2 regions of the Citrobacter sp. KH_055_1 genome follow, and region 1 is predicted to be linked to the other one. Evidence: predicted binding sites of a transcription regulator. Region 1 holds the regulator's gene; the other holds the start of a gene.
The links. Region 1 encodes PurR, which represses purine synthesis genes. Its sites were predicted from a motif close to CANGCAAACGTTTGCNTG; they were not measured.
Positions count from the first base shown of each region.

Region 2: a site for PurR is predicted at 5,481-5,498, ahead of pyrD (quinone-dependent dihydroorotate dehydrogenase). Genes of this name have one in related genera too.

Region 1 is NZ_CM174473.1:2,447,104-2,454,824, reverse strand. Features, by position in the region: gene mdtK (MdtK family multidrug efflux MATE transporter) at 9-1,382, opposite strand; gene AC3ITF_RS11435 (riboflavin synthase subunit alpha) at 1,600-2,241, shown strand; gene cfa (cyclopropane fatty acyl phospholipid synthase) at 2,287-3,435, opposite strand; gene punC (purine nucleoside transporter PunC) at 3,721-4,929, opposite strand; gene punR (DNA-binding transcriptional activator PunR) at 5,042-5,953, shown strand; gene purR (HTH-type transcriptional repressor PurR) at 5,971-6,996, opposite strand; gene cydH (cytochrome bd-I accessory subunit CydH) at 7,294-7,383, shown strand; gene AC3ITF_RS11405 (MFS transporter) at 7,562-7,721, shown strand, end outside.
Region 2 is NZ_CM174473.1:3,052,532-3,060,252, forward strand. Features, by position in the region: gene AC3ITF_RS14545 (ABC transporter ATP-binding protein) at 1-352, opposite strand, end outside; gene rlmKL (bifunctional 23S rRNA (guanine(2069)-N(7))-methyltransferase RlmK/23S rRNA (guanine(2445)-N(2))-methyltransferase RlmL) at 365-2,473, opposite strand; gene AC3ITF_RS14555 (YcbX family protein) at 2,572-3,681, shown strand; gene zapC (cell division protein ZapC) at 3,678-4,220, opposite strand; gene pyrD (quinone-dependent dihydroorotate dehydrogenase) at 4,386-5,396, opposite strand; gene ssuE (NADPH-dependent FMN reductase) at 5,640-6,215, shown strand; gene AC3ITF_RS14575 (sulfonate ABC transporter substrate-binding protein) at 6,208-7,182, shown strand; gene ssuD (FMNH2-dependent alkanesulfonate monooxygenase) at 7,179-7,721, shown strand, end outside.

The DNA.
Region 1 (7,721 bases):
GCGGGGTGTTATCGCGCCGCGCGTTGTAAAATAATGGCGGACGGCTGGCGTTGCAGATAACGCATGCGCAGCATCATCATTACTGCAGCAGAGGTCAGACCGATAATAAAGCCGATCCAGAAACCTGCTGGACCCATGCGTTCAACTACCAGGTCGGTCAGTGCGAGGATATATCCGCTCGGTAAACCCAACACCCAGTAAGCGATAAAGGTGATAAAGAAAATGGAGCGCGTATCTTTATAACCACGCAGGATCCCACTGCCAATGACCTGAATCGAGTCCGATATCTGATACACGGCGGCCAGCAACATGAGCTGGGCAGCTAGCGTCACCACTTCAGGATTATTGTTGTAGAGCAGGGCGATGTGCTCACGCAGGGTCACGGTGAACACTGCGGTTAACACCGCCATGCAAACACCGACGCCCAACCCGGTTCTGGCTGCAGTTTGGGCGTCAAGCGTTGACCCCTGGCCCAGACGATAACCCACGCGAATCGTTACGGCGGCTGCCAGCGACATCGGCAGAACGAACATGAGCGAGCTAAAGTTCAGCGCGATTTGGTGTCCGGCCACGTCCACAATCCCCAGCGGGGAAACCAGCAATGCCACTACGGCGAACAACGTTACTTCAAAGAATAACGCCAGCGCAATCGGTAAGCCCAACTGGATCAGGCGCTTCATCACCGCGGTATCGGGTTTCTGGAAACCGCGGACGTTGCGAATATCACGCATTGAGCGCGCACGTTTAACGTAGGACAACATGGCGAGAAACATCACCCAGTACACCGCCGCAGTGGCAACGCCGCAGCCTACGCCGCCGAGTTCTGGCATGCCAAAATGCCCATAGATGAAAATGTAGTTAACCGGGATGTTGACCAACAGGCCGAGAAACCCCATCACCATCGCCGGTTTGGTTTTGGCCAGACCTTCACACTGGTTACGAGCTACCTGGAAGAATAAATAGCCAGGCGCGCCCCACAACAGCGCGCGCAGGTAGCCGACGGCTTTATCGGCCAGCGCCGGATCGATATTATCCATGGAGCGGATAATGTATCCCGCATTCCAGAGCACCACCATAATGAGCACAGATACGCTGCCCGCCAGCCAGAAACCCTGGCGTATTTGATGAGCAATGCGGTCGCGGCGACCCGATCCGTTAAGTTGCGCGATGACTGGCGTCAATGCCAGCAGGAGTCCGTGACCAAATAAGATGGCCGGGAGCCAAATGGAGGTCCCGATAGCGACGGCAGCCATGTCCGTCGCGCTGTATCCACCCGCCATGACGGTATCGACGAACCCCATTGCGGTTTGGGCGATTTGCGCAAGAATCACCGGAATTGCCAGAGCTAATAACTGACGCGCTTCGATTACATACTTTTGCACGTTTACACCATTATATTGTTGTTATTTGAGAGACTAAAAAAGCCGCCTGAGAGGGCAGCAAGAAGAAAATACAGGGGAAATTGCAGTCTATTGTAGCGAGGAATACGTAATTCTCCAGTGAAAAAACAGGTGGGGGCGGTGCATTGCTGGCAACCGCAATTTTCACCTGCTATTGTGCACAACAGATATGTCTTAATTACGTTCAGGAGTTAGAGGTATGTTTACGGGTATTGTGCAGGGCACCGCGAAACTGGTGTCTATTGATGAGAAACCAAATTTTCGTACGCATGTAGTGGAGTTACCTGAATACATGCTGGATGGCCTGGAGACGGGTGCATCAGTTGCACACAATGGTTGTTGTCTGACGGTGACCGACATTAACGGCAATCACATCAGCTTTGACCTGATGAAAGAAACGCTGCGTATTACCAATCTGGGCGAGCTTAAAGTGGGCGATCGGGTCAACGTAGAGCGCGCGGCAAAATTCAGCGATGAGATCGGCGGGCATTTAATGTCAGGCCATATTATGACTACCGCTGAGATATCAAAAATTCTGACCTCAGAAAATAATCGTCAGATCTGGTTTAAGGTGCAGGATGCGTCGTTGATGAAATATATCCTGTACAAAGGATTTATCGGCATTGATGGTATCAGCCTGACGGTTGGCGAAGTAACACCGACGCGTTTTTGCGTGCATTTGATCCCGGAAACGCTGGAGCGTACGACGCTTGGTAAGAAAAAACTGGGGGCTCGGGTCAACATCGAAATCGACCCACAAACGCAGGCGGTCGTGGATACCGTTGAGCGCGTGCTGGCGGCAAAAGAAAGTGCAGTAAATCACGTCACCGGCGAAGTCTAAGCCGGCGCGTTTCCAGGCCCCCGTTGAAGGCGGGGGCGAGAATGACTAGCGTGGAACGCGCAGACCGTGTTCTACGCCACGTGAGAATACCACCTGCCAGAGCTGAATATCACGGGCGCGAAATGCGCCGGCACAGGCGTTGAGGTAGTAGCTGAACATACGTTTAAAGCGCTCGGTGTAGTGATCGGTGATTTCAGGCCAGGTTGCCATAAAGCGCGTATGCCAGGCCATCAGTGTAGTATCGTAATCGGCGCCAAAGTTGTGCCAGTCTTCCATAACAAAATGCGGCTCGCTGGCTTTCGCAATCTGGCGCACGGACGGCAAGCAACCATTCGGGAAAATATACTTATTGATCCACGGATCGACGTTATTGTCGGTTTTTCTGGATCCAATGCTGTGGAGCAAAAACAGACCCTCTGGTTTTAAATTGCGATCGACAACATCAAAATAGGTGTTGTAGTTTTTTGGACCCACATGCTCAAACATGCCAACGGAGACAATGCGGTCGAAACGATCGTGCAGGTCGCGGTAATCCTCAAGCAAAATAGTGACATCCAGCCCTTCACACCGTGTTTGTGCCAGTTTCTGCTGTTCGGCAGAAATGGTCACCCCCACGACGCTGACGCCGTAATGGGCGGCCATAAACTGGGACAAGCCTCCCCAGCCGCAGCCAATGTCCAGCACGCGCATCCCCGGTTTGAGCTGTAATTTTTCGGCGATCATATTGAGCTTCGCCTGTTGGGCTGACTCCAGGGTCGTGGCGTCCTTCCAGTAGGCACAGGAATATTGCATGTAGGGATCAAGCATGCGGGTGAAGAGATCGTTGCCTAAATCGTAGTGTTCTTTTCCGACAACCCACGCGCGTTTTTTATTCTGTAAATTGAACAGGCGCGCGGCGGCGATTCGCAGCGTGTCTTTAAAGTGGCGGGGGAGTTGGTCTTCAAGGCCGGCACGTAAAACCTGAGTAAAAAACATGTCCAGCCGATCGCATTCCCACCAGCCATCCATATAACTTTCACCTAAACCCAGCGAACCTTCCTGTAAAACTCGCTTGTAAAAATCGGGGTTGTTAACGCGAATATCTGCCGGTGCAGTACCATTAATGGTAATGCCCGCACGGTTTAATAATTCACTGGTGATTCGATACCAGTCATCATCTGGTACGCTGACGTCTTCTATACACGATGAACTCATAGCTTCTCCATCACAGGTCGGTGATCAGAACCTTAAAACAGCGTAGACGCTTTTTTGGGCTTTGTGAGAAATCTCACGGAATGAATCCGCGAATCTGTTTTCCGACGTAGAACAGAGGAAGGGAGAACCCCTTACCGAAAAGGCCATCCGTGGTTAAGCGGGAACATGCGTGTTCCCGTTAACACATAAAAATTATCGTTTTTGTAACAACTGGAAATCAGTATAGGCCTGAATTTTTGTGGGTTCAATCAAAAAATATTAGCCCGCTAATTAATTATTCAAGCGCTATGAATGTGATTCGCCAGGCGCAGCAGTAGAAACCTCATCAGCGTGAGAGCGACATTCTTTCTGCGACTGCATTTTGTACCCCAGCGCGGCCAGCAACACCGTAGACAGCATGACGCCGGTGGTGGTGAATAGCGGCGTGCTGATCAACCACGACACAACCAGACTTGCCAGGAAGCATAAGCCCAGTTGCAGCGTATTCTGCAGGGCTGCGGCACGTCCTGTTGCCTGTGGGAAGGGACGCAAAGCCTGAGCAACGACAATCGGATAGATAGCACCGTTCGCTATTGCCATCACGCAGAATGGGATCAGGATTTCGGCTAGCGCAACGTGGTGAATAAAGCCGACCGCCCAGGTAGCGATAACGCTCACTGCATACAGAATGAGCAGCCACGGCAGTAATTGACGACCTTCCCATTTTTGCAGGGCGGCACGACAGCCGTATCCGCCGATCAAAAAGGCGATGGTTTGCGGCACATAGCTCAGGCCAATGACGGCCGGGCTATAGCCCATCTCGCTCAGGATAAATGGCGAACCGGTCAGCCACGCGAAAAAGCTCGCGGAACAGGCCGCATAAATCAGCACGTTGCCGCGGTAGGTTCTGGAGCGCAACAGGGTGGCAAAGGTGAGCTTATCCTGGCTATCGTCACGCGCTTTAGCCGTGGGCTTCAGGCGCAGGGCCGGCAGCATCAGGATCAGGGTGATGGCAAACAGGGTGGCAAAGATAGCCTGCCAGGAAAAATGCATCAGGATCCAACTGCCTAATAATGGCGCGAGCGCGGGAGATAACCCGACCAGCGGCATAATGGTGGCAAAGATACGGTTCACTTTTTGCGAGGGATAATAATCAGCAACCAGCGCCTGCCATATAACCGACGCCGCACAGACGCCCACAGCCTGGATAAAGCGCAACACCAGCAAGCCGGTGGCGTTTTCGACCCAAAGCATGCCAAGACTGCTCAGCGCGAAGATGGAGAGGCCCAGTAGCAAAATAGGCTTGCGGCCATAATGGTCGGAGAGTGGCCCCCACAGAAGTTGCGCGATGGCAAAACCCGCCAAGAACAGGCTAAGGCTGGCGCTGACGGCTGATGCTGGGGTTTGCAAATCGGACTGAATAGCCGCAAATGCTGGCAAATACATATCCGTTGCCAGAAAACCGAGCACGCTAAGACCTGCCAGCCAGACTAAAAACCCTTTTCCAGGTTGCATCATTATTTCTCTTTATAAGCAATAGAACAGTGCCGCTGAGTGTAGTGAGTGAAATTCTTGCTGTGAAACGCTAATATTTGCTTATTGATTTCAAATTTTTTGCAGGCAGAGTATGTGGTCAGAATATTCCCTTGAAGTGGTGGATGCAGTCGCACGCAACGGCAGCTTTAGTTCTGCCGCCCAGGAGTTGCACCGCGTGCCTTCGGCGGTGAGCTATACCGTGCGTCAACTGGAGGAGTGGCTGGCTGTGCCTCTTTTCGAACGTCGCCATCGGGATGTGGAATTAACCCCCGCCGGGGCGTGTTTTTTAAAAGAAGGGCGCTCTGTTATCAAAAAAATGCAGATCACTCGCCAACAATGTCAGCAAATTGCCAACGGCTGGCGTGGGCAACTGGCGATTGCCGTCGATAATATTGTCAGGCCGGAACGGACCCGACAGATGATTGTGGATTTCTACCGTCATTTTGATGATGTGGAGTTAATCGTTTTTCAGGAGGTGTTTAACGGCGTCTGGGATGCGTTATCGGACGGGCGCGTGGAGTTGGCGATTGGCGCGACGCAGGCTATTCCGGTAGGGGGGCGCTATACGTTTCGCGATATGGGAATGTTGAGCTGGAACTGCGTGGTGGCAAGTCATCATCCGCTGGCGTCGATGCCGGGACCGCTCAGTGACGATACGTTGCGCAACTGGCCGTCGCTGGTACGAGAAGACACCTCCCGTACGTTGCCAAAACGTATTACCTGGCTACTGGATAACCAAAAAAGGGTGGTAGTGCCTGACTGGGAGTCATCTGCCACCTGTTTATCGGCTGGACTCTGTGTTGGGATGGTGCCAACGCATTTTTCCAAACCGTGGATCGACAGCGGAAAATGGGTTGCACTACAGCTTGAAAATCCCTTTCCTGATGCCGCGTGTTGCCTGACCTGGCAGCAAAACGATACGTCACCCGCACTGAGATGGCTGCTGGACTATTTAGGGGACAGTGAAACGTTGAATAAAGAGTGGCTGCGGGAGCCAGAGTAAGGCTCCCGCACAACAGATTATCGACGATAATCGCGGAACGGACCATCGGCCACGGAGCGACGTTCTACCAGGCGCGGGTGCACCTCAATAGACTGTGACTCTTCGCGTTTATTCACGATACGGTCTAACAGCATGTTAAAGGCCGTTTCACCGAGCGAATCTTTTGGCTGATGAATGGTGGTTAATGCCGGGGTGAAGAAGCGGGCGTTACGCACGTTGTCGTAACCAATCAGCGACACATCTTGCGGGACGCGCAGGCCCATCTCGTCAGCGGCGCAAAGCGCGCCCATCGCCATGATATCACCACCACAGAAGACGGCGGTCGGGCGGTGCGACTGGGAGAGGATCTGCTGCATGGCGCGATACCCGGATTCAGGCTCAAAATCGCCCTGGACAATCCAGTTGTCAGGCACTTTAATCAGCGCTTCTTCCATCGCCTTCATAAAGCCCGCCAGGCGTCCGGCGCCGGTGTTACGCTCCATAGGTCCTGGGATCACACCAATCTCGCGATGACCGCGTTCAACCAGATAACGGCCTGCCATATAACCGCCTTCAAAGGCGTTATCGATGACCGTATCGGTAAAATCGGCTTTGGCTTCGCCCCAATCCATCACCACCATCGGAATATGGCGATATTCTTCGAGCATGGAAAGCAGAGGTTCCGGGTATTCAGAACACATCACCAGCAGACCATCTACGCGCTTCTGCGCCATCATGGAGAGGTAGGCCTGCTGTTTCTCGAGGCTGTTCCACGCGTTGCCCAGAATCAGCGTATAGCCTTTCTGGAAGCAGTTTTTCTCAACGGCTTCGATGATTTCCGCAAAGTAGGCGGCTTCGCTGCTGGTCGCCAACAAGCCAATCGATTTAGTGTGATTCACCTTCAGACTGCGTGCCACCGCGCTTGGGGAATAATGTAGTTCTTTAATTGCTGCCCAGACGGCATTGCGCGTTTCTTCCGCGACAAAGCGTGTTTTGTTAATTACGTGTGATACGGTTGTAGTGGAAACGTTTGCTCGCTTCGCTACATCTTTAATTGTTGCCATTACATCTCACTCCAGACCATATCCTAAGTTCCTGAGAATACTCCAGGTAAACGTTTGCCTTCACACACCCTTCGCGCAACATCAGGGTTGCGGTACGCCAGGAAAACGACACGGAACGTCAGGAAGGGGTCAATGGCCGGTACGCTAATCAAGTAAGCGTGGAATTTTGTCTGATCTTTACGAAAAGGGGAAGAGTTAAAAGCATTTATCAATATAAATCGTGAGAGATTTTTACCTTCAAGTGTGCAAAAATGCGCAATATCACTTTTTGTGTGGGAATAAAAAGGAGAAAACTTGATGAGCACCGATCTGAAATTTTCGTTAGTCACCACCATTATTGTTCTGGGTTTGATTGTTGCCAGTGGTTTAACCGCCGCGCTGCATTGATGTATCGCCGAGGGAGAGCTATCTCCCTCATCCCGCCAACCCGTCCCCCCACTGCTATTGTTTGCAAATAAGCAAAAGTCTTTTGCATTTTTGTTAACTTTATTATTTTTGCGATCAATGTCATGCTTTTGACTCTTATTCTGTGTCGTGCCACGGCTCGACGTTACGGAGTCGCTGTATGAAAATAAATTATCCACTACTGGCGCTGGCGATAGGGGCGTTTGGTATCGGCACGACAGAGTTTTCTCCGATGGGGTTATTACCCGTCATCGCTAAAGGCGTCGATGTCTCGATTCCGGCGGCAGGGATGCTAATTAGCGCCTATGCGGTAGGGGTGA
Region 2 (7,721 bases), 610 kb from region 1:
GCAGGTTTTTATCACTCGGATCGGTGATCACCAGATGCGAAATATCATGGTAACGCTTGAGATACACCGCCTGCTCTGCAATCCCTTCGGCAACGAAATCGTAGACGGTACCCTGCACGTTACGCGGCGGATCCTGCTGCAGACGTGCCACAACCAGATCCTGTTCATAAATAATACGTCCGTCGTCAAGACCCTGTTCACGGTTGAGGATCTTCATCAGCGTCGATTTGCCCGCGCCGTTACGGCCAACCAGACAAACGCGCTCGTTATCTTCGATATGCAGTTCAGCATTATCAAGAAGCGGCGCATCGCTGAACGACAGCCATGCACCATGCATACTGATTAATGACATTTATTTTTCCTTTCAGGCTGCTGTAATCAGCCAGCAATTGTGGATCTGACGGTTACGGGCAAAGTCCTGAGAAAGCGTTTTTTGGGTAATTTCTTGTGCTTTCAATCCCAGTTCAGCCAGGCCGTCGAGATCCATACGGAATCCACGTTTGTTGTTAGAGAACATGATCGTGCCGTCTTTACGCAGCAGACGCTTCAGATCTTTCATTAGCGCCAGATGATCGCGCTGCACGTCAAACGAGTCTTCCATACGTTTTGAGTTAGAGAAGGTCGGTGGATCGATGAAGATCAGATCAAACTGTTCATTGGCTTCGCGCAGCCAGCCCAGGCAGTCGGCCTGAATTAAACGATGCGCGCGGCCGCTCAGCCCGTTAAGTCGCAGGTTACGTTCCGCCCACTCCAGATAAGTACGAGACATATCGACCGTTGTGGTGCTGCGCGCACCGCCAAGCCCGGCGTGTACGCTGGCGCTGCCGGTATACGAGAACAGATTAAGGAAATCTTTACCCTTGCTCATCTGGCCCAGCATGCGGCGCGCTATACGGTGATCCAGGAACAGACCGGTATCAAGATAGTCGGTCAGGTTAACCCACAGGCGCGCGTTGTACTCGCTCACCTCAATGAATTCACCCTTCTCATTCATCTTCTGATACTGGTTTTTCCCTTTCTGCCGTTCACGGGTTTTCAGCACCAGTTTATTCGGCGCAATCTCCAGTACCGACAGCGTGGCGGCAATGATGTCAAACAGACGCTGGCGAGCCTTCTGGGCATCAACCGTCTTCGGCGGCGCGTATTCCTGAACCACAACCCAGTCACCGTAGCGGTCGACCGCGACGTTGTATTCTGGCAGGTCAGCATCGTACAGGCGATAGCATTCAATGCCTTCCTGACGCGCCCATTTTTCCAGCTTTTTGATATTTTTACGCAGACGGTTGGCGTAGTCTTCCGCCACCGTGGCAGGCTTACTGTCTGCGGTGGTTTCCGCGACGTGATAGTTTTTCTGTACGCAATCCAGCGGGCCGTTTTTGGCTTTAAACTGCTTGTCAGCGCGTAATTGCAGACTGCTGAGCAAATCCGGTGAGGCGCTGAACAGCGACAGATTCCAGCCGCCAAACTGGTTTTTCATCGTGCGGCCCAGCAGGCTGTGTAGTGCGATCAGCGCCGGTTCGCTATCCAGACGTTCACCGTACGGCGGGTTGCTGATAACGGTACCATACGGACCTTGCGGTAGCGGGTTACTCAGTTTCGCTACGTCTTTGACGTCAAATGTCACCAGATCGGCAATCCCAGCGCGGCGGGCGTTGCTGCGCGCTTTTTCAATCACTCGGGCGTCACTATCAGAGCCATAGAAGTGCGACGTATAGTCCGCCAGCCCTTTACGCGCGCGAACCTGTGCTTCCGCTTTCACCTCTTGCCAGACCGCTTCATCATGCTGCGCCCAACCGTTAAAGCCCCAGTAGCCACGGTGCAGACCGGGTGCGCGATCGGTTGCCCACATCGCGGCTTCAATCAGCAGCGTACCGGAACCACACATCGGATCGAGCAGCGGCGTACCCGGCTGCCAGCCAGAACGCATCACGATAGCCGCAGCCAGCGTCTCTTTGATCGGCGCCTGACCGGCACGATCGCGATAGCCGCGCTGATGCAGACCATCACCGCTAAGATCGAGGGCAATGCTGGCGGTATCTTTGTTCAGCCAGACGTTAATACGCAGATCCGGGGATTCGCGATCCACATTCGGACGGGCCATATTTTTACGGGTAAAGGAATCGACAATCGCGTCCTTTACTTTTAATGCGCCGTACTGGCTGTTACGAATGGTGTCGTTTAAGCCGCTAAAATGCACGGCAAACGTCGCTCCTGGGTTAAATATCTCTGTCCAGTCGATTGCCTGAACACCGAGGTACAGATCAAGATCGCTGTAGACCTTGCACTCTCCCATCGGCAGGATAATGCGCGAGGCCAGGCGGCTCCACATCAGGCTCTGGTAAACAAGCCGCGTGTCGCCCTTAAAATGGACCCCACCCTGAACCACCTGGCACTCCGCGGCGCCGAGGTTTTCCAGTTCAGTTTTTAACAGCTCTTCCAGCCCACGGGCCGTACTGGCAAACAGAGAATTCATAATGTCACTTTTACTCCAATAAAATTGCTGCGCATTATAGCTAATCTCGCGCCCTTGTCATAAAGTTGAAGGCTTATTTTCGTTCGAGGGGCTGTACAGTGGTAACGTTAACCCGACTTTTTGTTCATCCGGTTAAATCAATGCGCGGTATTGGGCTCACGCACGCCCTGGCAGACGTTAGCGGTCTGGCCTTTGACCGCATCTTTATGGTTACCGAACCCGACGGAACGTTCATCACCGCCCGGCAGTTCCCCCAGATGGTCCGTTTTACCCCTTCCCCTTTACACGATGGGTTGCACTTAACCGCACCCGACGGCAGCAGTGCGTTGGTCCGTTTTGCCGACTTCGCCACCCAGGATGCGCCAACAGAAGTCTGGGGAAACCATTTTACTGCACGTATCGCGCCAACAGCTATCAATCAGTGGCTCAGCGGTTTTTTCTCGCGCGATGTACAGTTACGCTGGGTTGGCCCACAGTTAACCCGCCGGGTCAAACGCCACGACGGCGTACCGCTCTCGTTCGCCGATGGTTTTCCTTACCTTCTGACTAATGAAGCCTCACTGCGCGATGTGCAGCAACGCTGCCCGGCCAGTATCAGAATGGAGCAGTTTCGCCCCAACCTGGTGGTCTCAGGGGCTAGCGCCTGGGAGGAAGACACCTGGAAGGTGATTCGCATTGGCGAGGTCATCTTTGATGTGGCAAAACCCTGCAGCCGCTGTATTTTCACCACTATCAGCCCTGAAAAAGGCCAGAAACATCCGTCCGGTGAACCGCTGGCAACGCTGCAAACCTTCCGCAGCGCGGTGGATAACGGCGATGTCGATTTCGGTCAGAATCTCATTGCCCGCAACAGCGGCGTGATCCGCGTTGGCGATGAAGTTGAAATTTTGTCCACCGGGCCCGCCCGAGCTTACGGCGCGGTGGCTTCCGATGACACTATTGCACAGCAGCAGCAGCCTGATGCCAGCGTGCTTATCGACTGGCAGGGGCACACCTTTCGTGGCAACAATCAACAGGTGTTACTGGAACAACTGGAAAACCAGGGGATCCGGGTTCCTTATTCGTGCAGGGCGGGGATCTGCGGATGCTGCCGGATTCGGCTGGTAGAGGGCGAAGTCAGTCCGCTGAAAAAATCAGCGATTGGTGATGACGGGACGATTCTTTGCTGCAGTTGTGTGCCAAAAACAGCGGTCAGGCTGGAGAGTTAAACGGCCTGCTCAAGGCTGAAACTGTCGACAGGGAGTTGCGGTTTCAGTCTGTCATTCATGATTTTAATGGCGTCGCCAAGCTGCATGGTGCGCCCGGCAATAACCACGCCCGGCTGTGCCAACAGACACAGGGCCGCATTTTCCCCCGGCTCAACCACTAACAGATTGACCTGTTCCTCGGTATCGCTTAAATACACGCAGGCAGCGTCACCTATCCTCGGTGACCAACTAACAGTGTGCGCCACAAAGTGCCAGCTTTTTGGCATTTGCGGTTTTAGATAACGAATAGCCACCAGCGCATTGAGTACCAGCTCCGCTTTTTGTTCTTTGGCTAAATCCAGATCACGGCATTTTTCTTCAAAAGAAAAATAAAGCGCGGCATCATCAACACAAAAACCGGACGGAGAGAATGCATCGGGTGTGAGCATTTTGCGCGCAAAACGCGAACGAAATAACATGCCATTGGCTAAATCGAGCATCATACGATCGTGCTCTTCATCATAATACCAGCGCCAGTTATCGTCGGGTTTAATTCGCATCAGTATCTCTCCATTCCTTAATCATCGTCGTTACGACAGTATCCTTTTGCCGCTTCGTTTATTGCCCTAATAATAAAAGCTCAGAATGTTTAAATAAGCAACAGTAAAGGAATATAAAACAACCAGGGCCAGAAATAAAGCCCTGGTTTGTGATTAAGGTAGTATTCAGATATTGGTGATGATTTCTTTAATCAACGGCGGGCCTTTAAAAATAAAGCCTGAATAAATCTGAACCAGGGAAGCCCCTGCGGCTATTTTCTCACGCGCAGCGATGACTGAGTCGATACCGCCAACCCCGATAATCGGCAGTTGCCCTTTTAATTCCCGGGACAACATGCGAATAATTTCGGTGCTTTTTAATTGTAACGGTCGACCACTCAGGCCACCCATTTGATCGCAATTTTTCATTCCCTGTACCAGGGAGCGATCGAGCGTGGTGTTGGTGGCAATGACGCCATCAATATTATGGCGAACTAAACTGTCGGCCACCTGGATCAGTTCTTCTTCAGAAAGATCCGGGGCGATCTTTACCGCCACCGGAACATATTTATGGTGGATCGCCTGGAGATCGTTTTGCTTATTTTTAATTGCCGTCAGCAAATCATCCAGCGCTTCGCCGTATTGCAGCGTGCGTAACCCTGGCGTATTAGGTGAGGAAATATTAATCGCAATATAGCCAGCATAAGCATAGACTTTTTCCATACAAATCAGATAGTCATCTTTGCCATTCTCTACCGGGGTATCTTTGTTCTTACCAATATTGATCCCCAGAATGCCGTCAAAATGCGATTTCTTAACGTTCTCTACCAGGTTATCAACGCCCAGGTTATTGAAGCCCATGCGGTTGATCAAACCTTCTGCGTCAACCAGACGGAAAAGACGTGGCTTATCATTACCCGATTGAGGACGTGGCGTCACGGTGCCTATCTCAATTGAGCCGAACCCCATTGCACCGAGTGCATCAATGCACTCCCCGTCTTTATCCAGCCCGGCGGCAAGACCGAGCGGATTCTTAAACGTCAGCCCCATGCAGGTCACCGGTTTTGCCGGTACTTTCTGGCGGACAAGCGCTTCGAGCGGCGTGCCCGTAATGCGACGTAATTGCTGGAATGTCAATTCATGAGCGCGCTCTGGATCGAGCTGAAAAAGGGCTTTACGAACGAAGGGGTAGTACATGAACTCTCCTGGATTCCCGGTGTGCAAACCGGGGGCGTATTATGTGCGATCGTGAACAAAAAGGGAATTGACCTGCGGCAATAAAACGCAAACGTTTTCTTTCTTCTCCTCCTTTTATGCAGTTTTCAGCTTTTCTATCCCGCATAAATCATTTCGATAAACAAAATCTCTCTGCCAGACTGCACAAATTGTTATCAATGTTAAATAAAAACGAATATTTGGTTATAAGGAGAGAATATAAATATGCGCGTTATCACTCTGGCGGGTAGCCCACGCTTCCCCTCTCGCTCCAGCGCCCTACTGGAATATGCGCGAGAAAAACTGCATGGACAGGATGTCGAGGTCTATCACTGGAATCTGCACAATTTTGAGCCCGAGGATCTGATCTATGCGCGCTTCGACAGTCCGGCACTGAAGACGTTTATCGAACAGTTGCAGGATGCAGACGGACTGATTGTCGCCACGCCGGTCTACAAAGCGGCCTATTCCGGCGCATTGAAAACCTTGCTTGACCTGCTCCCCGAACGTGCACTGGAAGGCAAAGTCGTGTTGCCACTGGCCACCGGCGGCACCGTAGCACATTTACTGGCCGTCGATTACGCCCTGAAACCGGTACTCAGCGCACTGAAGGCCCAGGAGATCCTGCACGGCGTTTTCGCCGATGATTCGCAGGTTATTGATTATCAACATAAGCCGCAGTTTACGCCGAACCTGCAATTACGCCTGGACAGTGCACTCGAGACCTTTTGGCAGGCGTTGCAGCGTCGTGATGTCCAATTTGTGCACGTGAACACGCTGCGGGGTACCGCCCATGCTTAATTTACTCAAACGCCATACGCCGTGGCTGGCGCTGACCGGACTGCTGTCTTTATCCACGCTGGTTCACGCCGCAGAGACCGCGCCAGACGCCCTGCGCATTGGCTATCAGAAAGGCAGCGTCAGCATGGTGCTGGCTAAAAGCCATCAGTTGCTGGAAAAACGCTACCCGCAAACAAAAATCTCCTGGGTAGAGTTCCCAGCCGGCCCGCAAATGCTGGAGGCGCTCAATATCGGCAGCATCGATCTGGGCAGCACTGGTGATATCCCGCCGATTTTTGCTCAGGCCGCCGGGGCCGATCTGGTCTATGTCGGCGTCGAACCGCCAAAACCGCATGCAGAAGTGATTTTGGTACCGAAAGACAGCCCCATCCACACCGTCGCAGAGCTTAAAGGGCATAAGGTCGCCTTCCAGAAAGGCTCCAGCGCGCACAATCTGCTGTTGAGGGCCCTGCAGCAGGCCGGGTTGAAGTTTACCGATATCCAGGCCACCTATCTGACGCCCGCCGATGCGCGTGCCGCTTTCCAACAGGGGAATGTGGATGCATGGGCAATTTGGGACCCTTACTACTCCGCCGCCTTGCTGCAGGGTGATGTACGCGTACTCAAAGACGGTACCGACCTTAAACAGACCGGATCGTTTTATCTCGCTGCACGTCCTTATGCCGAGAATAACAGCGCATTTATTCCTGGCGTGCTGGACACCTTCAGCCAGGCCGATTCCTTAACACTCAGCCAACGCCAGCAGAGCATCACCCTGTTGGCGAAAACGATGGGGCTACCTGAGCCGGTCATAGCGTCCTATCTGGACCATCGCCCGCCAACCTCCATTACGCCCGTCAGTGCTTCTGTTGCCGCATTGCAGCAACAAACTGCCGATCTGTTTTATGACAATCGGCTGGTGCCGAAAAAAATCGACATTCGCCAGCGAATCTGGCAACCCACTCAGCAGACAGGAGCAAAATTATGAGTCTGAATATGTTCTGGTTTTTACCCACGCACGGTGACGGCCATTATCTGGGAACAGAAGAAGGTGCACGCCCGGTCGATCATGGTTATCTGCAACAAATCGCGCAAACGGCCGACCGCCTGGGATTTACCGGGGTACTGATCCCGACAGGCCGCTCCTGTGAAGATGCCTGGTTGGTTGCCGCCTCAATGATCCCGGTCACCCAGCGGTTAAAATTTCTGGTCGCGCTGCGCCCCAGCGTGACGTCCCCCACGGTGGCGGCACGCCAGGCGGCGACGCTCGACAGACTGTCCAACGGTCGGGCGCTATTTAATCTGGTAACCGGCAGCGATCCACAAGAGTTAGCAGGTGATGGTGTTTTTCTCGATCACACTGAGCGTTATGAAGCCTCCGCTGAATTTACCCAGGTATGGCGACGCTTGCTACAGGGCGACACCGTGGATTTTAACGGTAAACACGTTCACGTCCGTGGGGCAAAACTCTTTTTCCCGCCCGTGCAACAACCCCATCCGCCACTGTATTTCGGCGGGTCTTCCGAC